One region of the Lysinibacillus sp. FSL R5-0849 genome, then DNA from elsewhere that is predicted to be linked to it. Evidence: predicted binding sites of a transcription regulator. Region 1 holds the regulator's gene; the other holds the start of a gene.
What was found. Region 1 encodes CtsR, which represses protease genes until heat stress. Its sites were predicted from a motif close to ATGGTCAATAAAGGTCAAACA; they were not measured.

Region 1 (12,854 bases):
GTCCAATATCTCCTTCTCCAATTGCTCCTAGCGCTGCATCTGTCACTGTGTGTAATAAAACATCTGCATCTGAATGTCCAACTAATCCTTTTTCATGTGGAATAGTAATACCACCGATAATTAATGGACGCCCTTCTTCAAATGCATGTACATCAAAACCTTGTCCAATTCGAAACATATGATAGAGAGACTACGTTAGCAATACATGTGGATTTTATTACTCCTAGATTGCCTATAATGCAGTCTCATTCACCTTCCTTCACTGTTATCTATTTACTCACTACTATACCCTCACATTTTAACATATTTCCTAGGAAATTGAGCTGATAGCAATTAGTGAGCATTTTCTTGTACCGTTAGATCCATTACACCTTACCACTAGGTGTGATTGCTTCTAGTTTTTTCAAGCTAACACATCATTATTCGCATTGATGTCGCGGTCCATTATTACAACAGGGATTTGAACGACAGCTAAAAAACAAGCATATCCTCTTCGTCATTTCTTGCTACATCAATATAAAATCTCATTAGCAACTATCACTAATGAGATGTTTAAACTAATAACTATTCGTTTATTTGCAATGCGCGTTTTCGTAAAATAGCTTCTCCGAATAGTAAATCCTCTTGTGTCGTCATTTTTACATTTTCGTAGCTGCTTTCTACAATATGCACCGTGTGACCAAGACGCTCGACTAGCATCGCTTCATCGGTACCAAGAAAACCTACTTTTTCAGCAACATCCTCTGCCTCAACAATTAAATCAAACCGAAAGGCTTGCGGCGTTTGAATCATCCATAGGCTGTCGCGATCTACCGTTTCCTCAATGACACCATTTCGAACTTTTTTCATTGTATCTTTGGCTCGGACACCTGCAATAGCTGCACCAAAGTCGTGGGCACTTTGAACAAGATTTGCAATAATATCATGTGTAATAAAAGGCCGTGCCGCATCATGAACAAGCACAATGTCTACCTGTTGCATTTCCTTCATACATGAATGTACAGAATGCTGTCGTTCAGCCCCACCATCAGGTAAACCTTTGACTTTCGTAATGCGATATTCATCGAGTAATTCTTGAATATAGATACGCTCCTCCGGTTTTACCGCTAGCCAAATACCTGTGCAAAAGGGATCTTGTTGAAAGACCTCTAACGTGTGTATCAGTATAGGCTTCTTTAAAAGTTTTAAAAATAATTTATTTTGTCCTGCCCCCATACGTTTACCGCTTCCTGCGGCAGGTAAAACTACTTCATACTGCATTTTTTCACATCCTAATCGTCCTTCGGCTTCGCAAATATCATACGACCTGCTGACGTCTGCAATACACTCGTTACTGTTACTGTTATGGCCTGTCCTATATAGCTACGACCGCCTTCCACAACAATCATCGTACCATCGTCTAAATAAGCGACCCCTTGATTATGCTCTTTCCCATCCTTAATAACTACCACCTGCATATCTTCACCTGGAATCACGACAGGTTTTACGGCATTCGCTAAGTCATTTATATTTAATACTTTCACATGATGTAGCTCACAGACTTTATTAAGGTTAAAATCATTTGTGACAATCTGAGTATCGTTACCCATTTTTTTTGCCAGTCGTACAAGTTTTAAATCTACCTCTTGCACATCCTCAAAATCCTCATCTGTAATCTCTACATTTGTCTTACGTTCATCCTGTAACTTTTTTAATATATCTAAACCTCGACGACCTCTTGTACGCTTTAATGTATCTGAAGAATCGGCAATATGCTGAAGTTCTGTAAGGACAAACTGAGGCACCACTAGAACCCCTTCGATGAATCCTGTTTCAGAAATATCTGCGATACGACCATCAATAATGACACTTGTATCTAACAATTTGTAACTTCCTCGCACTTCTGGAATTTCAGCACCCTCAGCAGCTTTTTTCTTCGTATGATTACTACGTAAAGTAAAAAGCTGTATTAATTCATCCCTTTTTCTAAAACCTAGACGGAAGCCTAAATATCCTAATACAAATGACAGGATAATAGGGAGCACCTCTGTAACAACGGGGAACTGCACACTATTAATAGCAAAGCCTAAGAAATACGCTACAATTAGCCCTATTATTAGGCCAAGCGTACCGAATAATAAATCTCCGACAGGGACCTTAAACAGGACCTCTTCCATCCAGCTAATGAGCTTCACAAAATAATCGGAAAACGCAAATGACAATGTAAACAGTAAAAGCGCTCCTAATGCTACTGATACGTAAGGATTATCAAGCCAAGGATTAGATGATAAATGAAGCAATTCGTATAATGGCGGTAAGAAAACAAGGCCCAACGCTCCTCCAATCAGTAAAAAAGCAATTTGAACAAATTTTTTCACAAGCTGTCACCTCCTATTGTTAGTTAAGATTATACATAGTTTACTGTAGAAAATCCTTCATCAGCCCATCAAATTATCATTATTTAATCTCTATTTTCCATCTCACCTTCACCATGCATTAACTAGGACGCCTATCCCTTTACTTGAGTTTCCTCTTTTTCCTTCAAAAATGAAGGAAAATGCATGTCAGAATAATATCTAACATGCATGGTTTTTCCTATAACTCTCTAAAGCAGGCATTTAATGCATCCTTTATCGTTTCTACCCCGATAATTTCAATCCCTTGTGGAAAATCCCATCCACCTATATTGGATGTAGGAATGAATACTCTTTTAAAACCAAGCTTCGCTGCTTCAATGACACGTTGCTCAATACGGGATACTCGGCGCACCTCTCCTGTCAGACCTACCTCACCAACAAAGCAATCCGTTGCTCGCACAGCCTGATCCTTAAAGCTAGAAACGATGCTTGTCAGAACAGCTAAATCGATGGCGGGTTCGTCCAATTTCACACCACCAGCAACTTTAATATATGCATCCTGCGCTTGTAGCATGAGACCCATACGCTTTTCAAGTACGGCCATCAGTAATTGCACTCTATTTTGATCAACCCCTGTTGCCATCCGCTTAGGGTAATTAAAGCTGGTAGGCGTTACGAGCGACTGAATTTCAACGAGAATTGGCCTTGTTCCCTCCATTGAGGCAACAATCGTGGAGCCCGCAGCTCCTTGTGAACGCTCCTGTAAAAACAGCTCAGATGGGTTCAAAACCTCTTTTAGCCCACCCTGTAGCATTTCGAATATAGCAATTTCATTTGTAGAGCCGAAGCGGTTCTTTTGACTTCGTAAAATACGATGATTATGATGCCTTTCCCCTTCAAAATACAGGACTGTATCCACCATATGCTCTAAAATACGAGGCCCTGCTATTTGCCCCTCTTTCGTAACATGCCCAACTAAGAAGATCGCAATTCCTTTTGTCTTAGCAATTCGCATAAGCTCAGCTGTACACTCACGGACCTGTGAGACACTACCTGGCGCACTTGTTACCTCTGGATGAAAGACGGTTTGTATGGAATCAACAATGACAAATTTCGGCTGTACTTCCTCAATCGTTTGATTCAAAAACTCAAGATTTGTTTCAGAATAAATATACAGCTCTTGTGAAATTACCCCCAAACGCTCCGCACGTAGCTTCGTTTGACGGATAGATTCCTCACCAGAAATATACAGCACACGATGACCTTTATTAGAGAGCAAGGCTGAAACTTGTAGTAATAAAGTGGATTTCCCAATCCCTGGATCACCACCTATTAATACTAGAGAGCCAGGCACAATACCGCCGCCTAATACACGGTTCAGCTCGCCCATTTCTGTCGCTACACGGGACTCTTCACTAGCCTCCACCTGAATGATAGGGATTGCCTTTTGAGTAACAGTAGCAGAATGCTGGAAAGCCCCACGTGGTCCTTTCGCAATCACTTCTACTTCCTCCACCATCTTATTCCATTCCCCACACCCTGGACATCTTCCCATCCATTTTGCTGATTCATAGCCACAGCCTGAACATACAAATTTCGTTTTTTTCTTTGCCAACTTTCTTTCACCTCGAATATTTGTTCTTATATTAATTGTACAAAAAAAAAGACAGCTTGGCACTTAATGCCTCACTGTCTTTCGTTCGAAATTATTTAGAGATAGAAACTCCCTCTTTTTTCTTCACAATAAATTCATCGTTTACATAATCAATGACAACATGATTACCCTTCTCCACATTACCTTTTAGTAATTCTTCTGATAATCGGTCTTCCACTTGTTTTTGTAGTGCTCGACGTAGTGGACGTGCACCGTATTGAGGGTCATAGCCCTCCTGTGCGATTTTTTCAAGCGCTGCATCGGTTAATTCTAGTGAAATATCTTGTTCTTTCAAACGTTTTGTTAGAGCATTCCCCATCATCGCAATGATTTCTTTTAAATGCTCTTTTTCTAATGAATGGAAGACAATCATTTCATCGATACGGTTTAAGAATTCTGGGCGGAATGCTTTTTTCAATTCTTCAAGCATCGTACTCTTCATATCGTTATGTTTAGAATCTGCGCCACCAACATTAAAACCAAGACTTTTTTGATATTTAAGTGCATCCGCGCCAACATTTGAAGTCATAATGACTACTGTATTGCGGAAGTCTACTACACGACCCTTAGAGTCCGTTAATCGTCCATCTTCAAGAACTTGCAGTAGAATATTGAAAACATCAGGGTGTGCTTTTTCAATTTCATCTAGTAAGACAACAGAATATGGTTTACGACGGACTTTTTCAGTCAATTGACCACCATCGTCAAAGCCTACATAGCCTGGAGGCGAACCTACTAAACGAGAAGTCGAATGTTTCTCCATGTACTCAGACATATCGACACGAATCATAGCATCTTCGTCACCAAACATCACTTCAGCAAGTGCTCTTGCAAGCTCTGTTTTACCAACACCTGTAGGACCTAAGAAAATAAATGAACCGATTGGTCGTTTTGGATCTTTAAGGCCCGCTCTTGCACGACGGATCGCACGTGAAATAGCTTCTACCGCTTCGCCTTGCCCTACAACGCGTTTGTGTAGCTCTTCTTCAAGTTGTAATAATTTCGAAGATTCTTCAGAAGCGATTTTAGCTACAGGAATTCCTGTCCACATCGATACAACTGCTGCAACATCATCTACAGTCACTTTGGACTCGGCCTTGCCTTGCTCTTCTTTCCAATTCTTGCGTGTAGCTTCAATCTCATCTTTAAGCTTTTGCTCAGTATCTCTAAGTGCTGCAGCCTTTTCAAACTCTTGACCTGATACAGCAGCATTCTTTTCCGAGCGAACATTTTCAAGCTTATCTTCAAGTGCCTTTAAGTTTGGTGGCACCGCAAATGAACGTAAGCGAACCTTTGAACCCGCTTCATCGATAAGGTCGATTGCTTTATCCGGTAAGAAGCGATCTGAAATATATCGATCACCCATTTTTGCCGCTGCTTCAATTGCTTCATCTGTAATTTTCACTCGGTGATGTGCTTCATAGCGGTCACGTAAACCTTGAATAATGAGAATAGCTTCTTCCACCGTTGGTTCATCCACTTGGATCGGTTGGAAACGACGCTCTAATGCTGCATCTTTTTCAATATATTTACGATATTCATCAAGCGTTGTCGCACCGATACATTGAAGCTCACCACGGGCTAAGGACGGTTTTAAAATATTTGATGCGTCAATCGCACCTTCTGCACCACCTGCACCGATTAAAGTATGCAATTCATCAATAAATAAAATGATATTGCCGGCTTGGCGAATTTCATCCATTACCTTTTTCAAACGGTCCTCAAATTCACCACGATATTTTGTACCAGCAACGACAGTTCCCATATCAAGCGTCATCACTCGTTTGTCTCGAAGAATTTCTGGTACTTCATTATTAATAATTTGCTGTGCTAACCCTTCAGCAATTGCTGTTTTACCAACACCTGGCTCACCAATTAGGACAGGGTTATTTTTTGTACGACGCGATAATACCTCGATAACACGTGTAATTTCCTTGCTTCGACCAATAACAGGATCTAACGTACCTTCACGGGCAATTTGCGTTAAATCACGGGCTAAACTATCTAATGTTGGGGTATTCGCCGCTTGTGCCGCTTGTTGACCAGACTGCGCGTTATCATTATTTCCTAATAATAATAAAACTTGCTGACGTGCTTTATTTAAGCCTACACCTGCATTATTTAAGACGCGAGCTGCTACACCTTCACCTTCACGTATAAGTGCTAACAGTAAATGCTCAGTACCGATATACGAATGACCTAATTTACGTGATTCGTCAACCGATAGTTCAATTACTTTTTTCGCTCGTGGCGTATAGTGAACTATTGGACCAACATCTTCTTTCCCTTTACCGACTAATTCTTCAATACCAGCTTCAATCATTTGAGGACTAATATCAATAGCTTCTAACGCTTTTGCAGCAATACCGCCGCCTTCACGTATAAGCCCTAATAAAATGTGCTCTGTACCAATGGATTCGTGCTTCCAACGAATAGCCTCTTCCTGAGCAAGCTGTAATACTTTTTGCGCGCGTTGTGTAAAACGATTAAACATCATATAAATCCTCTCCTTTTTCCCCATTATTAGGCTTATTCGTGTGTGTTTGAAATAATGCCTCACGAAGCATTTCAGCTCGTACACGATCACGTTCAGCAGGCGGTAATGCCTCACCTGCATAATGCTGTAAAAAACCTGGTTGCATACTGACGACACACTCATTTAAAGTTGTTGCGAGTATACCGTCAATCAACTGTAGGTCGACTCCTAAACGAACATTCGAAAGACAGGTAGCCGCTTCCTCACTCGTTAAAATTCTTGCATACGTAAGGGTACCTAAAGCTCGATAAACTCGATCTTCTAAAGCCAGCTCGGCCTTTTCCATCAATCTACCTCTCGCGTGCCGTTCTTTTTGGATAATTTTTTCAGCAACACTTTGTATATCTGCTAAAATATCTTCTTCTGTCTTTCCAAGTGTAATTTGGTTGGACACTTGATAAACATTACCTAAATTTTCGCTTCCTTCACCATATATACCTCTTACGGTCATACCTAGGCGTGTCATCGCATTTATAATTTGATTCATCTGTCCCGTTAACGTAAGAGCAGGTAAATGCATCATCACAGATGCTCGTAGCCCAGTACCAATATTCGTAGGACAGCTTGTTAAATAGCCAAACGTATCTCGAAAAGCATAAGGTAATACCTTCTCTAGAATACGGTCAATTCTATTCGCTTGTTCATAGGCATTTTGAAGCTGGAAACTCGCTGTCATACATTGAATGCGTAAATGATCCTCTTCATTCACCATAATACTCACGGATTCATCTTGTGACAGAAGCACGGAGCCCACCTGCTCTTTTTTGGCAAGCTGCGGACTAATCAAATGCTTTTCTACAAGAATTTGACGTTGTAAAGGTGTTAGATCATTGATAGCAAAATATGCATAATCATTTTGAAGGGTTGGACTATCGCTTACTGCATGTGTAACTGCCTGTTCCACCTGTAAAGCCTCGTTCTCTGAAAACGATAGTGGAAAACGATAGCCATCTAAATTTCGAGCAAGGCGAATTCGTGTACTAATGACAATATCAGAATAATCGTCTTCGATACCCATCCAAGTAGGTGTCGCACGCTCTAAAAATGATTCAATTATCAAGACACATCACCACCTTCAAATTGTAGCTGCTTCTCAAGCTCTTTGACTTCATCTCGAAGCTTTGCTGCCTCTTCGAATTGCTCTTCATCTACAGCGAACTTCATACGTTTACGGATATCCTCTATTTGCTTTTTAATGACATACACATTGCTATGGGCACCAGGCATTTTCCCAATATGTTGGGGGCCCGCCTGTATGCGGTTAAAGAGCTTAGGTAAATGCTCACTAAAAGTGTCATAACAGCTTGGGCAACCAAACTTACCTTCTTTTAAAAATTGCTTATACGTAAATTCACATTGTGGGCATGTTTGCTGTTGTGGCTGTGTTTGTTGTTTTTCTCCTACCTTTTGCCATGTAGGTGAGCCAAACCAGTTTGATAATAACTGTTGTATGGAAACTGGCTCTTGTTTAAACTCTGCATGAAATGGATGGAACTGTGAGGCGCAGACGTCACAATAATGGTGCTCCACCTTTTGCCCATTTTGAACTTGTGTTACAGTAACTGTCGCATTACGTTGTTTACAATGTTCACATATCATTTCCATCACCTCACTATTTCTGTTGCTCATATTTTATAGTTGTCAGCATCGCCCGTAATATTTTTGCACGAATTATATCTCTTAGAGGGAGATGTAAATCGATTGTTGAGCGATCAATTGCTGCTAACATTAATTTCGCTTCTCGCTTTGAAATTACCTGCTCATCGATAAGTCGATATACTAAATCTTCTGCCATTGTTTGCGATGCTCCACCTTCAATATGCTGGAGAACATCGTCGATTAAATCAATCTGTGAATTCGCGCGGACACGTAAAATTCGAATGTATCCACCACCACCTCGCTTGCTCTCCACAAGGTAACCTCGCTCGGCGGTAAATCTTGTATTAATGACATAATTTATTTGTGATGGTACACATTGAAATTTGTCTGCAATTTCACTACGTTTTATTTCAATATGCCCTTCTCCACCTAATTCAAGTACTTGCTTTAAGTAACCTTCTATGATGTCTGATATATTACGCATTTTAGGAATACACCTCGCTTGCTTCACTGACTTTGACTATCTTTGACTTTCTTTGAGTATATTATACAAAACGCTTGAAAATAATTGCAATGATTTCGCCTAGAGAAAAATGAAAAGGCTAAAAAACTATATTCAAGCGTAGAAAATAGCACTAATTAGTCGTTATCGAGCATATCTTTTTGCTTCCTACACCTAATGTACCCTTTTTATCCATAGAAAAAACGCAAGAATATGCAACTAGCATATACTTGCGTCTATAAAAATTATACCCAACGACCTACAATTGGATAACGCCAAGGCTCATCAGTTAATGCTTTGACGATACCGATAATTGGTACTACAAATAGCATAATACCGAAAACAATTAAAAATGGAATGCCAATAATGAAAATGCTTAAGAATCCAGAAACAGCAAGTAAAATTGCCATGACAAGTTGGAAAAGAATAGCTTGAATAGAAATTGCCTTCACTTCCTCATCCGAACTAACTAAAAAGAAGATAATGGGAACTAACCATGGCGCAAAAAACGAACTTGCGTGTATGATTACTTTAGACCATTTACTCTCCATATATATCAACCCTTTCTTTATACGTTATCTATCGTTTTATGTACTACTATTTACGGAACTATACCCGTAATAGTTTCAATTTAAAGTGAGTTTTTTTAAAAATTTTTGAAAGGTCGTGATGAGAAATGGAATTCAACCACACATTAGCAAATGAATATGAAAAGGGGATTCGCCGTACTCTACCAAGCTATGATGCAATGCTTCGTTTAATACAAACTTTTTATCGTTCCACATTACATGAGCATGCGGATATATTGGTTGTTGGTGCAGGTAGTGGCAATGAAATTTTACAGCTAGCAGATGGAAGACCAAGTTGGTCATTTACAGGTATTGATCCGTCAGAATCCATGCTTGATATAGCAAAGGAGCGTCTCCAATCTTTACCGAATGATCTGTCATTCTATCAAGGAACCTTGCTGGATACCCATCTACCTGCTATAAAATTTGATGCAGCTAGTTGTGTACTCGTCCTTCATTTTATTCAAAGCTATGAAGATAAGCTATCGACCTTAAAAGAAATTTGGAACCATTTACAACCTGGCGCACCGTTTGTCCTAGTTTCGAAATACGGTCAACCCGGTACTATTGAAACGGAACTGCAATTCGATTTATGGCGTTCCTATTGGCTCCAACATACAAAGCTTTCCGTAGCTGATGTTGCAGAAATGGAAAAATCCATCCGGGCCCTGTCATTTATGCCCGAGGAAGCGATTTTAACATTATTACAAGAAGCAGGTTTTATAAAACCTTCTCGATTTTTTGCCACTACTTTGTTTGGTGGATGGGTATGCTTTAAAGAAGAACATTAAATATATTTTGTAGTAAAAACTTTGAGGTGAAAGCTGTGATAAGCACCATTGGCATTACAAAAAAACAACAATTACTAAAAGATTTCCCTTTGGAATCCATACATCAACAAGAATTCGAATGGTACTGGGTCGATTTTAATTGCCCTACTGCAGAGGAAGAATCTTTGCTAGATTCATTTTTTCATTTTCACCCACTAGCTATTGAAGATTGCTTAATGCGATTACAACGACCCAAACTCGATTTTTATGACGATTTCCATTTTTTCGTCATTCATCGATTAAACGAGCTGACCTTAGCTGCAGAAGAGGTTAATATTTTTGCCTCAAATAAGTATATTGTGACATTCCATAAGAACCCAGTTCCCGAAATTGAAAAGGTACAAAAGATGTTAGAAAGCCAGCCAAAAAACTGGGAACGTGGCACAGTCTACTTAACGTATCAAACCATTGATAAAATCGTTGATAGTTATTTTCCACTTGTTTATAAAATTGAAGATCATTTAAATGCACTTGAAGGCGAGCTTACATACCAAAGCAATGTAAATGCCATGAAGATTGTCTTCGAGTTTCGTAGTGATTTGCTCGATTTGCGGCGTGCCATTTTACCAATGCGTGACCTTTTATATCGAGTACTTAATTCTTACCGCTTTTCATTAAACAAATCTGAAAGAGCTTATTTTGGAGATATATACGACCATCTTCTTAAACTGACAGAAATGGTTGAATCAAATCGAGAGCTGACAGCAGATATGCGAGATAGCTATATGGCTATGAGCTCAAGCCGCATGAACGGCATAATGATGACTCTAACAATCGTCTCAACGATCTTCATTCCACTAACCTTTATTGCTGGTGTTTATGGGATGAACTTTGATAATATGCCCGAGCTGCATGGACGATACAGCTATTTTATTGTCCTCGGTATTATGATTATTGTTGTAATCGCTATGCTTACTATCTTTAAACATAAAGGCTGGTTTAAATTATTTAAGCCTTAATTCCCACAAAAAGCTGCTCGTTTAACAATCAAACGAGCAGCTTCATTTATTACTATTAGTAAGGACCTCGGTCGTCAATTTTATTGTCACCCTGCTGTGGGAATAAAAAGTATGCTAAAACCCCTGACCCTAGAGCGGCGCAAATTGTAATTAATAGCTGTTCAATATGTGGTACTTCCGCATAGTAGTTTCGTAGCATGTAAACGGAACCTATTGCAACAATGACCATGACTGGAATAACGAATTTAAAGCGTTTTTTCTCCATATAGTACCTCCTCCTATAATCTTTCACGTTCAATTTTTCTCACCTTAAACAGTTCGTATTTTACAGGTTTCCCAATTTAAATTCAAATTTACTTCGCCTCACTAATCGGACTGCCAATAAAGTAAAAAAATAAAGAAATAACCAAATTTTTAACCAAATATTCAGCAAATAATAGTAAAATAGATTTAATACCAATTATTTATCAAATTTACAGACCTAACAAATTCAGAAGTGCATTTTACTCACAATTATTATGGATATTAAGAATGGAGCAAACAATAATGAGTTGGTTTTCAAAAAACAGCAGTTCCAGCTACTCAATTACATTAACACCTGAAAATTTTAAGGGCCATGTACAATTAGATGTTTTAAGTCATCCAAACCTTCAAAAGCAATTACAGCTTTTAAATTTAACAATTGAGGATTTAGCCATTATTAAGCAACTACAACCGTTAGCTAAGGATCTAATTCCTGCAATGGTGGAGCAATTTTATGCAGCCATTAGCTTGAGCCAAGATTTAGTAGACATTATTAATAGAACCTCGCATATAGATCGTTTAAAAGTTACGTTACATAAGCATTTAAGCGATATTTTTGAAAGTCATATTAATGACGCCTATATCGCTGAAAGAAAAGCCATTGCTGAAACCCATGTTCGAATTGGCTTACAATCCAAATGGTATATAGCATCCTTCCAATCCCTTACTTCTACGTTCACAAATTTTGTGAATGAAGTGGATATCTCAAAGCATGATGCCATTCGTGCAATTAACGCGTTTTGCAAAATCATTAATTTTGAGCAACAGCTTGTGATCGAGGCATACGAAAAAGAGGAAGATCGTATTCGAACAGCCGCTGATCAAACGAAAAACGCCCTTGTTACGACAATTCAAAGTACAGCTGAGGAGCTTAACGCCATTAGTGAAGAGACAGCTGCATCGTTGTTAGTCATTTCCTCGCAAACGGATGATATTGCAGAGGCAACCAAGCAGGGATTAAGCTTCGTTGCAGATACACAGGAGAAATCAAGACGTGGGCAACATCAGCTGAAAGAGCAAAATGATTTAATCCAAGTTATTTTACAAAGTGTCAACAGCCTTGAGATAACTATGAATCAGTTACGTACCTCCTCTCAAAAAATTTCTGAGATTGTAGGACTTGTCACGGGCATTGCTGATCAAACAAATTTATTAGCTTTAAATGCGTCTATTGAGGCAGCTCGAGCAGGGGAACATGGAAAAGGCTTCGCGGTAGTAGCAGAGGAAGTACGGAAGCTTGCTGAAGAAACGAAAAATGCCGTGCAAAATGTGTCACATCTCATTAAAGAAACTGAAAGTAATATTACAACAATGGCAAATTCAGTTATTAATGTTGATCAAAAAATTCAACATAGCGTCAATACGCAAGAAAACCTATCTAAATCATTTAATGATATAGCTGATGCCGTATCCGGCATTCAACAACAGTATGTTCATACATCTAGAGATATTTCAGCCATTTCTAATTTAATTACTGAGCTATCACAAGGGGCTACACTTGTTTCCTCTTCTTCTGATTCACTTATTAATGTAGTTAATGAATTGAATATGTAATATAACAAAGGG
Region 2 (12,854 bases), 710 kb from region 1:
AAAAAGAGGCTATGTAGGCGACGCAGGTTTTTATTTCTGGTTATCCCATGCTGCTTATTTTTCAGGGCATGAGGAAGTTTCTAAAAGTGCTTGGGGTCAACTGCTAGAGGTAGACCCAGATAAAGAGGGCTTTGAACCTTGGCGCCAACAAGACAACGAATTTGCACTGGATGCGTTGGAACATGATCGAAATTTTATTGTTGAAAAATTAGAAAGTAGCTATTCAAGTGAGCGTATCTTTGGCTTATTTTTATTGAAGGATACGGCTCATAAGCAAGAAATAATCGCCCATCCTAAATGGGTCAATATCGAGCAATTCGGTGCGTTTGAGAAATTGTTTTTAGCCTATGCACTTGGTCATGAATTTGATAAGAAAAACAAAGTAGAGGCCAGCTTTTTACGTGCTGTAAATGTGCCGGAAATTTTATTAGAGCAGTATGGCAAATTATCATCATTGATTGTACCTATGTTTCAAATGTGGTTTGTCCTGTGTGAACAAGCTTTAATTCAAAATTATCGTTTTACAAATCCTGTAGCGATTGCAGGAGCAAATGATTATTTATTTAGATCTTCTCAAATGCTTAAGGTGACAAAAAAAGAAATAGCTCAACAATATGGAGTATCTGTTGCCACTTTATCGAAGTATATTGAAGAAATTTTAGCTTTTTTACCAGACAGTCATAATTAGTGTGTGAGCAACATAGTTGAATAACTTTATACTTTCACATACGATGAACATACTAACGTTATCAAGAATTTGCCCTGGCAACATTGCGTTTGAGTGTTACTCCTTGCTAGTTGCCAATGGTTTATCTTCATCCCCTCTATTGTAAGTTGGGATCATATGTAGGTGACGTTACACTTTCACTACTATTTGTTGAATGAAGATAAAAAGTATTCTGTTTAGGGGGAAGTATTTATGTCGGAAGAAAAAATTTATGATGTGGTCATTATTGGTGCAGGTCCTGCGGGGATGACTGCTGCTGTTTATACATCACGTGCTAATTTGGCAACGCTTATGATTGAACGAGGAATCCCTGGTGGACAAATGGCCAACACTGAAGAAGTAGAAAACTATCCTGGTTTCGATACAATTTTAGGGCCTGAGCTTTCTACAAAAATGTTTGACCATGCTAAAAAATTCGGTGCTGAATATGCCTATGGCGATGTAACAGAAATCATCGACGGGGAAGAATTTAAAACAATTAAATCAGGTACAAAAGAATATAAAACACGTGCTATTATTATTACAACTGGTGCAGAGTATAAAAAAATGGGTGTGCCTGGTGAAAAAGAACTTGGCGGCCGTGGTGTCAGCTACTGTGCAGTTTGTGATGGCGCGTTCTTTAAACAAAAAAATCTTGTAGTTGTTGGCGGAGGAGATTCAGCTGTAGAAGAGGGCGTATATTTAACACGCTTTGCTGATAAAGTAACAATTGTCCACCGTCGTGATAAATTACGTGCACAAAAAATCCTCCAAGATCGTGCATTTGCAAATGACAAAATTGATTTCATTTGGAATGCTACAGTAAAAGAAATTAATGAAGCTAATGGTAAAGTGGGTAGTGTTACACTACAATCAACTGTGGATGGAACTGAATCAGAGTTTACAACAGATGGTGTGTTTGTGTATATCGGTATGCTACCTTTAACAAAGCCATTTGAATCTTTAGGTATTTTAAATGATGCTGGTTATATTTTGACAAATGATAATATGGAAACAACAATTCCAGGAATCTTTGCAGCTGGAGATGTACGTGAAAAATCACTACGTCAAATTGTTACAGCAACTGGTGATGGCAGTATTGCAGCTCAAGCTGTACAGCATTATGTAGAAGAGCTATTAGAGAAAATTAATGCATAACTTGGCTATTTTAAGGAAAAAAATACAATTTTAATGTGGTTTTAATATTGTTGTAACTTGAATGACATATAAAAGGTGTATGATTAAAAGTGTAATTAGCAATCCCCCTTTTATTTTGTTTAGTAGGTTGTTTCCGCCTCAATTAGGTGGGAACAACCTACTTTTTTATTTGTATAGATCATGAAAAGAGCATGAGCTTTTTTTCAATAAATTCTTCGATAAAACTAAATTGTTAAATGTCTACGTATGAGAGTTGTAAATGAGGACAAATCTTGCTGTGTCTTGCTATAATGGAGAGTAGAATGCAAAAGTGATTAGAGGTGTGCCTATGCAAAGAATTGCAAATTTAATTGCCGTAAAAGACGGTAAAGTATTATTACTTCAGAAACCAAGACGAGGTTGGTACGTTGCTCCGGGTGGAAAAATGGAAAGCGGTGAGTCCATCTTTGAGGCTGCTATTCGTGAATTTCAGGAAGAGACAAATGTTATACCTTTACATGTACACCTAAAGGGTGTTTATACGATGGTCATTAAAGAAAATGATGAAGTTGTAGATGAATGGATGCTTTATACATTTGTTGCTAAGGATGTAGACGGTATACCGTTTGTAGAAACTAGAGAAGGTAAACTTGCATGGCACCCAGTAGAGGATTTAGCACATTTGCCAATGGCTGAAGGAGATCGCACTAATTTACAATTTGCTATTTCGCAATCAGGTATTCAGTATGGCACGTTTGACTATACAACGAATTTTGAATTACTTCATCAGAAAATACAAATATCAAAAGAACAATAAAGGAGTTGCATGACAGTGGTGGTTGAAGGCCAACAAAGTACACATGAATTGGTTATTATTACAGGAATGTCTGGAGCTGGGAAGACAGTAGCTATTCAAAGCTTTGAAGATTTAGGGTATTACTGTATTGATAATTTACCACCTGCGTTACTTACAACTTTTTTAACTCTGCTAAGAGATTCTGGAAAGAATAGTACACGTATTGCGGCAGTGATGGATATGCGTGGAGGTAACTTTTTTGATGCGCTTATTGGGGCGTTAGACCATATACTAAAAGAAGGCGACATTGTAGCTCGTATTTTATTTTTAGATGCAGATGATGCCACATTAGTAAGACGCTATAAAGAAACAAGAAGAGCCCATCCATTGGCAGTAAGTGGCTTACCTTTAGATGGTATAAAGCAAGAGCGAGCGCTTTTATCGGAAGTAAAAGGCCGTGCTAATTTTGTTTATAACACATCTAACATGAAACCAAAGCAATTACGTGAAAAGATCGTTAAAGAATTTGCCAGTGAAGCAGATACTATTTTTACCGTAAACATTATGTCTTTTGGCTTCAAGCATGGTATGCCAATTGATGCAGACTTAGTGTTCGATGTTCGTTTTCTTAAAAATCCGTATTATGTAGAAGAGCTACGCCCAAAGACGGGACTTCAAACAGAAGTTTCCTCCTATGTTTTAGCCTTGGAAGATACGCAAATACTTATACAAAAACTAACGGATTTGTTCGACTTTATGATTCCTCTTTATCGACAAGAAGGTAAATCACAACTCGTTATCGCTTTTGGTTGTACAGGTGGTCAGCATCGTTCAGTAACTTTAGCAGAGTTTTTTGGGGCTTATTTAGCCAACAAAGAGAATACGGTTATTACGCATCGTGATATTAATCGTAGAAAGGAATGAGTGAATGGGGAAAAAGCAAACAAAGCTTGTGGTAATTGGTGGTGGAACAGGACTATCTACATTACTTCGTGGGCTCAAGCACCATCCATTTGATATTACTGCTATTGTGACGGTAGCAGACGATGGCGGCTCTTCAGGGCGTTTACGAGATGATTATGATATTCCACCACCAGGTGATGTTCGTAATGTCATTGCGGCATTATCAGATATTGAACCGCTAGTGGAGCAAATGTTTCAATACCGTTTTTCAGCGTCAGAGGATTTACGTGGCCATTCCTTAGGGAACTTAATGCTAACAGCACTTACTGATATTACTGGTGATTTTAACCATGCTATAAGTGAGATGGGGAAGGTATTAAAAGTACATGGCCGTGTAATACCAGCAGCCAATAAAAAAATTAACTTACATGCTGTGTTAGAGGATGGTTCAATCATTGAAGGTGAATCAAAAGTCCCGACAGCGACAAAACGCATTGATCGCGTTTTTTTAGTACCCGAAAACGTGCAACCGTTACCAGAAGCTATTCGGGCAATTCAGCGTGCAGACTATATATTAATTGGCCCAGGAAGCTTATACACAAGTATTATTCCAAATCTCCTTGTCAAAGAGATTGGGGAAGCTGTTGTGAAAGCAAAAGGAAGAAAAATATATGTTTGTAATTTAATGACACAAAAAGGTGAAACCATTTCTTATACAGCAGGTGATCATGTATCGGCCATACATAAGCATGTTGGCGCATCCTTTATTGATTCGATTTTAGTTAATGATGAAGAATTGCCGAATCCAGTAAAAGAATTGTATAAAGAAGAAAGAGCAGAGCCAGTGACATTTGATGTGGCAAAGCTTGAAAGTATGGGATTAGAGGTTATAAGACGCGATATTGCTACAATTCGATCAGATGGTACGGTTCGACATAATGCTACGAATGTTGCAGAGTGGCTGGTAGATTATGCCGGTATTTATGATCGGTAAGAGAACCGATAATAGAAACATAAAGTGTTTATTGTATATGGTAAGATGAACATATACATAGAAATTATGATTGAAAGGGGGGCGTGATATGTCTTTTGCTTCTGAAACGAAAAAGGAATTAACCCAAATAGAAGCGGACAATCATTGTATGAAAGCAGAAGTTTCTGCCCTAATTCGTATGAATGGTTCATTATCCTTTGCGAATAAACAACTAAGCTTGGACGTGCAAACTGAAAACGCTGCAATTGCAAGAAGACTATATACGATTATGAAAAAATTGTATCCGTACAATGTGGAATTACTAGTTCGTAAGAAAATGCGATTGAAAAAAAATAACGTATATATTTGCCGTGTAAGAGAAGGAGCGCGCGAGCTGTTAATTGATTTAGAAATCATCTCAGACGACTTTCAATTTAATCATACGATCTCAAGAAAGCTCATTAAAAAAAATGGTCAAAAAAGAGCCTATTTAAGAGGTGCATTTTTGGCAGGAGGCTCTGTCAATAACCCAGAAACGTCCGCCTACCATTTAGAAATTTATTCTTTATATAAAGAACATGGTGAAGCATTGATGGATTTAATGAATGAATTTGAACTCAATGCCAAAACAATTGAACGCAAAAAAGGCTTTGTTACTTATTTAAAGGAAGCGGAAAAAATTTCTGATTTCCTTAATATTGTAGGCGCCCATCAGGCAATGATGAAATTTGAGGATGTTCGGATATTGCGAGACATGCGCAATAGTGTCAATCGTATTGTGAACTGTGAAACAGCCAATCTAAACAAAACAATTGGAGCAGCATTACGGCAGGTAGAGAATATTCGATTTATTGAAAATTCTATTGGACTTGACCAACTACCAGAAAAGCTTCGTGAAATTGCACGATTACGAGTAGAGTATCAAGATGTTACGTTAAAAGAACTTGGTGAAATGGTATCCAGTGGTACCGTCAGCAAATCAGGTGTCAACCATCGTTTAAGAAAAATAGACGAAATAGCAGATGCATTAAGACGCGGTGAAAAAATAGGTGGTTAAGTTTTCATACTTTTCAGGTATGAATGTCATGCGTAATCGCTTATTGTTCTTTTGCTAGTAAGTAAGGTAAGATAAAACTAATAGATGAACGGTAGTGAAGGGGAGTTTTGAGAATGATCGAGAGAAGAGTCCAGGTTAAATTAAAATTAGGACTACAAGCTAGACAAGCGGCACTATTTGTGCAGGAGGCCAATCGTTTCAGTGCGGATATCTTTCTAGAAAAAGATGAAAAAAAAGTGAATGCCAAATCGATAATGGGTGTCATGAGCTTAGCGGTTGCGAAAGGTACCGAAGTAACGTTAAGTAGTGAAGGCAATGATGCCGAGCAAGCGGTTACAGCATTAGCTGCAATTATTGAAAATGAAGATTAACAAACAAATAAAAATGCCTCTCAGAGTAATTTTCTGGGAGGCTTTTTAGTATTATTTATTATCCGTACTACGGTGCATAATGTGATCGATTAAACCATATTCTTTTGCACGTTCAGCTGTCATGAAGTTATCACGATCTGTGTCTCTTGCAATGACTTCAAGTGGTTGACCAGTGCGTTCAGATAAAATGCCGTTTAATTTTTCACGTAAGAATAAAATACGTTTAGCAGCAATTTCAATTTCTGTCGCTTGACCTTGTGCGCCACCTAGTGGTTGGTGAATCATTACTTCCGCATTTGGTAATGCAAAACGTTTACCAGGTTCACCCGCAGCAAGTAAGAAAGCTCCCATTGATGCAGCCATACCAATACAAATCGTTTGAACTTTTGGCTTAATAATTTGCATTGTGTCATAAATAGCCATACCAGCCGTAATTGATCCACCTGGCGAATTAATGTAAAGAGAAATGTCTTTGTCTGGATCTTCTGCTTGTAGGAAAAGTAGCTGTGCGACAATGGAGTTCGCCACATTGTCATCGATAGCACTTCCTAAAAGGATAATGCGGTCTTTAAGTAGACGTGAATAAATGTCATATGCACGCTCACCACGGCTTGTTTGTTCAATAACTGTAGGAATTAAATTCATGTTAAATCCTCCTTCAAAAAACTAAATTCGATTACCTTTGCTGAAATCTACATTGTTTATTTCAGCTGTAACCTTATCATACACATTATAGTCAGGGAAGGTCAAATATTAACCCTGCTAAAGTGAAATTAATTAAAATAAAAAAAATAAATTCTTTTTGCATTCTATGGTTGAATTATATGTGATACGTTTGTATAATAGGTAAGGTTATAAGTTTGAAAGTACAGGACACTATTTTGCAGGTATGCTTCAAAAGAGGATTATCTACATCATGCTTTTCGTAAGCCTAGGGTGAGTACTTTTTTTTTGTGTTTTTTGCCCTCGTGGTGTAATGGATAACACGTAAGATTCCGGTTCTTGCACTGGGGGTTCGATTCCCTCCGAGGGCGCCATTTTACTGAATATTGATATACTGTAATAGCTCAATCTCCTAATAAGTAGTTTAGCAGCCTGCTTAGTGGGGATAGAGAGGAAAAGTAATGGGAATACTGTCCTAGTTGGCATTATTCCCCTATTTATGCCTTTCAAACCTTCAAGAAAGCAACAACTCCAAATTATTTTTTAGTGAACATACTGTCCGTGAAGGCTAGTAATAGCCGAAAAAAGAATCCTTTCTGAGGGGATTCTTTTTTTTTTGTTTAAATTTATCGAAATTTGACATCGCTTCTATTGTATATATATTAGTTTTAGGTTCGATATCTTGTTATTAATGCTTATTTTTTCTATATAAATGGTTTTGCCATTAATTAATATGAAAAAATATTTAGTTTTATGCGAAAAGTTGTTGTGCAAATACTATAATATTAATATAATTGACCTAATAGTCTAACATTTCCGAATTGCGAAAAATAATACGCAGGATGGAAAATTATCGAAATAGGGGGAAATGCAATGAAAAAAACAGCTTGGATGTTACTTATGATGATAGCAGCGCTAACTTTAGCACTTGCAGGATGTGGCACAAAGGACAATGCCTCTTCTGGTAGCACACCTTCAGAAGGTGCGGATGGCAAGAAAGTATATAAAGTAGGTACAGAAGCAACTTTTGCACCGTTTGAATCTGTTGACGATAAAGGGAAAATTGTGGGGATTGATGTCGATATTTTAAAAGCAATTGCTGATGAAATGAATTTCGAAGTAGAGTGGAATAATATTGGTTGGGAACCCGTTTTCCAAACAATTAAAAACGGTGAAACACATATTGGTGCTTCAGGGATTACAATTACAGATGAGCGCAAAGAATCATTCGATTTTACTGAGCCATACTATGAATCTCAATTATTAATTGTTGTGAAAGAAGATTCAAAGATTAAATCATTAGATGAATTAAAAGACAAAAAGGTGTCCGTACAAATTAATGCTACTGGCCATATGGCAGCTAAAAAGCTACAAGGTGAAGCAAGTACAAATATTATGGCTTTTGAAAGTCAGCCAATCGCAATTCAAGAAATGCTAAATGGTAATGTTGATGCAGCTATTGGAGACAATGCGGTAGTATACGAATATATTAAAGCGCATCCAGATCAAAAAATTAAAGTCATTCAAGATGACGCATTCGAAAAAGAATATTATGGCTTTATGGTTCAAAAGGGGAATAAAGAGCTTTTAGATAAATTAAATGAAGGTCTGAAAAAGATTAAAGAAAACGGTAAATTAAAAGAAATTACAGGTACTGATTTCGAATAATATGGTAATGCCACTCGCCAAGCAGTATGCTAGCGACTCATTTAATTGATGTAACTTTAAAGGGGAAATGGGGTTTTCGGATGGACATCTTTGACCTACGCTGGGACATTGTCTGGAACTACCGAGATATGTTTATACGAGGTATTGGCGTAACACTTATTTTGACACTTAGTGGTTATTTTGGCGGTATTCTTTTAGGACTGTTTTTAGGACTAGGGAAATTATCAAGTAAAAAATGGATATATTGGCCATCAAAATTATATGTTGATTTATTCCGCGGAACACCAATGCTTGTTCAAATTTTATTAATACACTTAGCCGTTATTCCAACCATTTTTGGACATTCTTTAGGGTATATGGTTTCAGGGATTACCGCGCTTATTTTAAACTGTGCTGCTTACAATGCAGAAATTTTCCGTGCAGGTATCCAAAGTATTGCAAAGGGGCAAATGGAGGCCGCTCGTTCTCTTGGTCTTACACATAACCAAGCGATGCGTAAGGTTATTTTACCGCAGGCCTTTAGACGCATGATCCCGCCATTAGGGAATGAATTCATAGCATTATTAAAGGATTCCTCACTAGTAACAGTCATCGCTGCACCAGATATTCTATATGCTAGTAAAGTTGTTGCAGGTGCAAGCTTCCGTTTCTGGGAACCGTATATTGTTGCTGCATTACTATATTTAATATTAACGTATGGTGTAACGAAGATTGTTGCATTTATTGAGAAACGATTTAGCAATAGTTATGTCCCTCGTAAGGCAGAAGGGCGGGAAGCAAGATGATAAGAATTGAGAACCTACACAAATATTTTGGTAAGCTAGAAGTATTAAAAGGGATTGATTATGAAATCCAAGAAAAACAAGTTGTATGTGTCATTGGGCCTTCTGGTTCAGGAAAAAGTACTTTTTTACGTTGCATTAATATGCTAGAAGAAGTAACGGACGGTGCTATTTATATTGAAGATGTGAAGATCAATGATCCGAAAACGAATATCAATGAGATTCGAGCAGAGGTGGGAATGGTGTTTCAACAATTTAACTTATTCCCTCATATGAACGTCATCGATAATGTCACGATGGCTCCCATGCAAATTCGTAAAATGAGTCGTCCAGAAGCTGAAGAGCTTGGGCATGAGCTGTTAAAAAAGGTGGGTCTCGACAGTAAAGCCTATAATTATCCTGAACAGCTATCAGGTGGACAACAGCAGCGTGTAGCTATTGCACGTGCATTAGCAATGAAGCCAAAGGCCATTCTATTTGATGAGCCTACTTCAGCTCTTGATCCTGAAATGGTAAAAGAGGTGTTAGATGTAATGAAAAATCTAGCGGCTGAAGGGATGACAATGATTGTAGTCACACATGAAATGGGCTTTGCTCGTGAGGTTGGTGATCGAGTAGTCTTTATGGATGGTGGCTATATTGTGGAAGAGGGGTTGCCTGAGGAATTATTCGGAAACCCACAAAGTGAACGTACGAAAGCATTTTTAGGAAAAGTATTATAATGAGAAAAGGCAGTCCATGATGAGAATTCATCACCATGGACTGCCTTTTGATTTTTAATGAAGGGGATTAGAGGTTGTATCGTATGCATTAAGCATCGTTTGCATATCTTGTTGAGAGTACTGAGGCACTTGATAATAGCCATGTTTATTTTGGTAAATGGATAATTCATAGGCCATTTCAATGCAGTTGGGAATACTATCAGCAACAACACGACGAACAACAGGGTTTGTCGTTTCTGTTGCAGCAGCCGTCATACATTTTGCTGCTCCCTTTTGAGCGCCTAGTAAGAAACCAGAAATGGCTTCATCATTAATTTCATTAGCGTTTTGCATTGGTTTTTTTGGTTGGCCTGGAGTTAAGCCATATTTAAAGTCATTGCCTGTTTCCATTTGGTAACGTCCCGTAGGAACAGATGGATCATGACCTGTTTTAAAGGACTCAACAATCGTATTATACATACCCAATGTAAAATTATATTGGCGATCCAAAATGCTGAGTAATTCTTGATCCTTTACTTGTGGACGTAAAATGATCGCTTGGTTCATACCAGCGATAATTTCACCAATTGCTTCATGCATGTCCATCATTTCGTGTCCACCATGATTTAGACTATGTTGTTGATTGAAATTTGTTTGATTGGATGATGATTCATTGTAAAACGATTGTGACAAAAAAAACGCCTCCTCATATAATTTTTGATGCAGTATTTAGTATGTCAAGCCAAATGATTTTCATACGGTATAAATGCAAAGGCAAAAATGTAGACTAACAAAAGGAAATGCAAGTCAAGGAGGTTTTAGAAAATGAAGAAATGGTTTGGACCAATTGGGATAATTGTTATCATTCTTATCGTGTTAGCCTTAGTATTGATTCCTAAATATAACAGTTTAGTAACAGCTGAGGAAAATGTAGATTCCAAATGGGCGCAAGTTGAAAACCAGCTCCAACGCCGCTACGATTTAATTCCCAATTTGGTTGAATCTGTGAAAGGGTATGCGAATCACGAGCAACAGATCATTGCGGATATTACTAACGCACGTGCTCAAATGGGCAATGCTAATACTCCTGAACAGCAAGCTGTTGCGAATGATGCTTTATCTGGTGCGCTTAGTCGTTTACTAGTAGTCGTGGAAAACTACCCGAACTTAAAGGCAGATGCAAATTTTCGTCAGTTAATGGATGAGCTTGCTGGCACAGAAAATCGCTTGGCAGTTGCGCGCGAGGATTATAATAATGAAGTACAACAATTTAATAAGCATGTTAAACGCTTTCCTGGCAATTTAATGGCAGGGATGTTTGGATTTGAACAAAAAGAATACTTTAAAGCCGCTGCGGGTGCCGAACAAGCACCGTCTATTGATTTTAGTCAATCGGGTACACAGTGATGAAGCGTTGTATTATACAGCTGCTTATCGTTTGCTCAGTGCTTCTTTTTAGCATGACTATGACGAAAGCAGCAATACCTTCACCAATGAAAAATACGTATATCCATGATTTTGCGAATGTCTTATCTTTAGATGTAAAACAGGAGCTAAACCATTATTCAGAGCAATTAGATAAAGGGACAGGTGCTGAAATCATGGTCGTAACCGTTGATAGCCTTCATGGGCAGGAGGCGAAAATGTATGCGACAAAGATGATTCGTTCCTGGGGCATTGGGGACAAAGAGAAAAATAATGGTGTCCTTATACTCGCTACATTTGGACAGGGCGAAGGCCAAAATGATGTGGTGATAGCTGTAGGTCAAGGCTTAGAAGGAGCATTACCAGACGGTAAATTAGGGCGTATTTTAGATAATGCATTTTATCCCTTTGCAAGTGAAGGTGATAATGATCAAGCCTTTCTAGCTACATATGCGGAGGTCTTTCGTACTGTAGCTGAAGAGCATAATTGGAATGGTGAATTACCTGCAGGTGCAAAGGAGGAGGAAGGAATGCCCATCTGGCTCATTATTGTCATCGTTATAATAGTCCTCATTTTTTCTTCTTTTTCAAAAGGCGGAAGAGGCGGACCTCGTGGGAGAGGCTACGGCGGTTATCCTGGTGGCTTTGGTGGCGGACGTTCAGGTGGTGGCGGTTTTGGAGGGTTTGGTGGCGGCTCTTCAGCAGGTGGAGGGGCAAGCCGAAAATTTTAATACTAACGACAAGCGAGCTAATTATTTAGTTCGCTTTTAATATGAAAATATTGACAAAAATACAAATAATGGTATAATTTGAATATATCGACTATCGATATAACGTAAACTGATATAGGGAGGAATCATTTTGAAAAAAAGATTTTTAACTGCATCATTAGCAATTATTTTAACAACTGCTACGGTTATTCCTGCAACATTGCAAGAAGTACGTGCTGCCAATGAAACAAATGTTGTATTAGCACAAGAGGAACATCTTTCAGCACAGGAATTTCTGGATTTAGCAGTAACAGCTTTAACATTCCAGCATGGCTCTGATTCAATGCGTCAACAAATTAAGGATCAATGGGTAAAGGCTGGAGAGATTTCAGACTTAAGCGCTATTATTAAACGTGATCAAGCAGCTAGGATTTTAGTTAGAGCTGCCAATAAAGAAGGAAAAGAAAAGTCACTACCAGAGTATTTAAAGAAGGCCAATAAGCTTGGTTTCTTTAAGGGAGTATCTTCAAGTACAGATTTTATTACGAAACAAGATGCTGGCAAACTCCTTAACAATGTTAAACATATAAAAAATGGTTCCAATAATAAAGGAGTAAAAGAAATTTCTGTGGAAGATTTTATGAAAAATCCAGGGAATTTTGGCTACGAACTTTCCCCTGATGGTAATTATATTACATTTGCCTCTGAATGGGAGAACCGCTCGAATGTATTCGTGAAAAAAATGAATGATAATAGTGAGCCTGTTCGTGTATCAAGCTCAAAGGATCGAGATATTGCAGGTTTTTTCTGGAAGGATGATGCTTTACTTTATTTGAAAGATAAAGGTGGAGATGAAAACTTCCATATTTATTCTACAACCTTTAACGGTTCTGTGGAAAAAGATTTAACGCCATATCCTAACGTAACGGTAGGAATATTGGATAGCTTACAGGGTGTAAAAG

Region 2: the regulator CtsR is predicted to act here: its motif matches at 6,676-6,696, upstream of clpP (ATP-dependent Clp endopeptidase proteolytic subunit ClpP).

The regions. Positions count from the first base shown of each region.
Region 1 is NZ_CP152004.1:4,529,951-4,542,804, forward strand. It holds gene ispF (2-C-methyl-D-erythritol 2,4-cyclodiphosphate synthase) at 1-178, opposite strand, end outside; gene ispD (2-C-methyl-D-erythritol 4-phosphate cytidylyltransferase) at 565-1,260, opposite strand; gene MKY80_RS22565 (PIN/TRAM domain-containing protein) at 1,272-2,357, opposite strand; gene radA (DNA repair protein RadA) at 2,575-3,951, opposite strand; gene MKY80_RS22575 (ATP-dependent Clp protease ATP-binding subunit) at 4,043-6,487, opposite strand; gene MKY80_RS22580 (protein arginine kinase) at 6,477-7,586, opposite strand; gene MKY80_RS22585 (UvrB/UvrC motif-containing protein) at 7,583-8,125, opposite strand; gene MKY80_RS22590 (CtsR family transcriptional regulator) at 8,139-8,609, opposite strand; gene MKY80_RS22595 (DUF4870 domain-containing protein) at 8,873-9,178, opposite strand; gene MKY80_RS22600 (class I SAM-dependent methyltransferase) at 9,304-9,987, shown strand; gene corA (magnesium/cobalt transporter CorA) at 10,023-10,985, shown strand; gene MKY80_RS22610 (hypothetical protein) at 11,041-11,250, opposite strand; gene MKY80_RS22615 (globin-coupled sensor protein) at 11,532-12,842, shown strand.
Region 2 is NZ_CP152004.1:3,824,563-3,837,416, reverse strand. It holds gene MKY80_RS18965 (tetratricopeptide repeat protein) at 1-688, shown strand, start outside; gene trxB (thioredoxin-disulfide reductase) at 920-1,864, shown strand; gene MKY80_RS18955 (8-oxo-dGTP diphosphatase) at 2,193-2,660, shown strand; gene rapZ (RNase adapter RapZ) at 2,670-3,563, shown strand; gene MKY80_RS18945 (YvcK family protein) at 3,568-4,536, shown strand; gene whiA (DNA-binding protein WhiA) at 4,625-5,572, shown strand; gene MKY80_RS18935 (HPr family phosphocarrier protein) at 5,686-5,943, shown strand; gene clpP (ATP-dependent Clp endopeptidase proteolytic subunit ClpP) at 5,995-6,588, opposite strand; tRNA gene MKY80_RS18925 (tRNA-Arg) at 6,906-6,980, shown strand; gene MKY80_RS18920 (basic amino acid ABC transporter substrate-binding protein) at 7,480-8,274, shown strand; gene MKY80_RS18915 (amino acid ABC transporter permease) at 8,355-9,059, shown strand; gene MKY80_RS18910 (amino acid ABC transporter ATP-binding protein) at 9,056-9,778, shown strand; gene MKY80_RS18905 (spore coat protein) at 9,833-10,450, opposite strand; gene MKY80_RS18900 (LemA family protein) at 10,583-11,164, shown strand; gene MKY80_RS18895 (TPM domain-containing protein) at 11,218-11,913, shown strand; gene MKY80_RS18890 (S9 family peptidase) at 12,044-12,854, shown strand, end outside.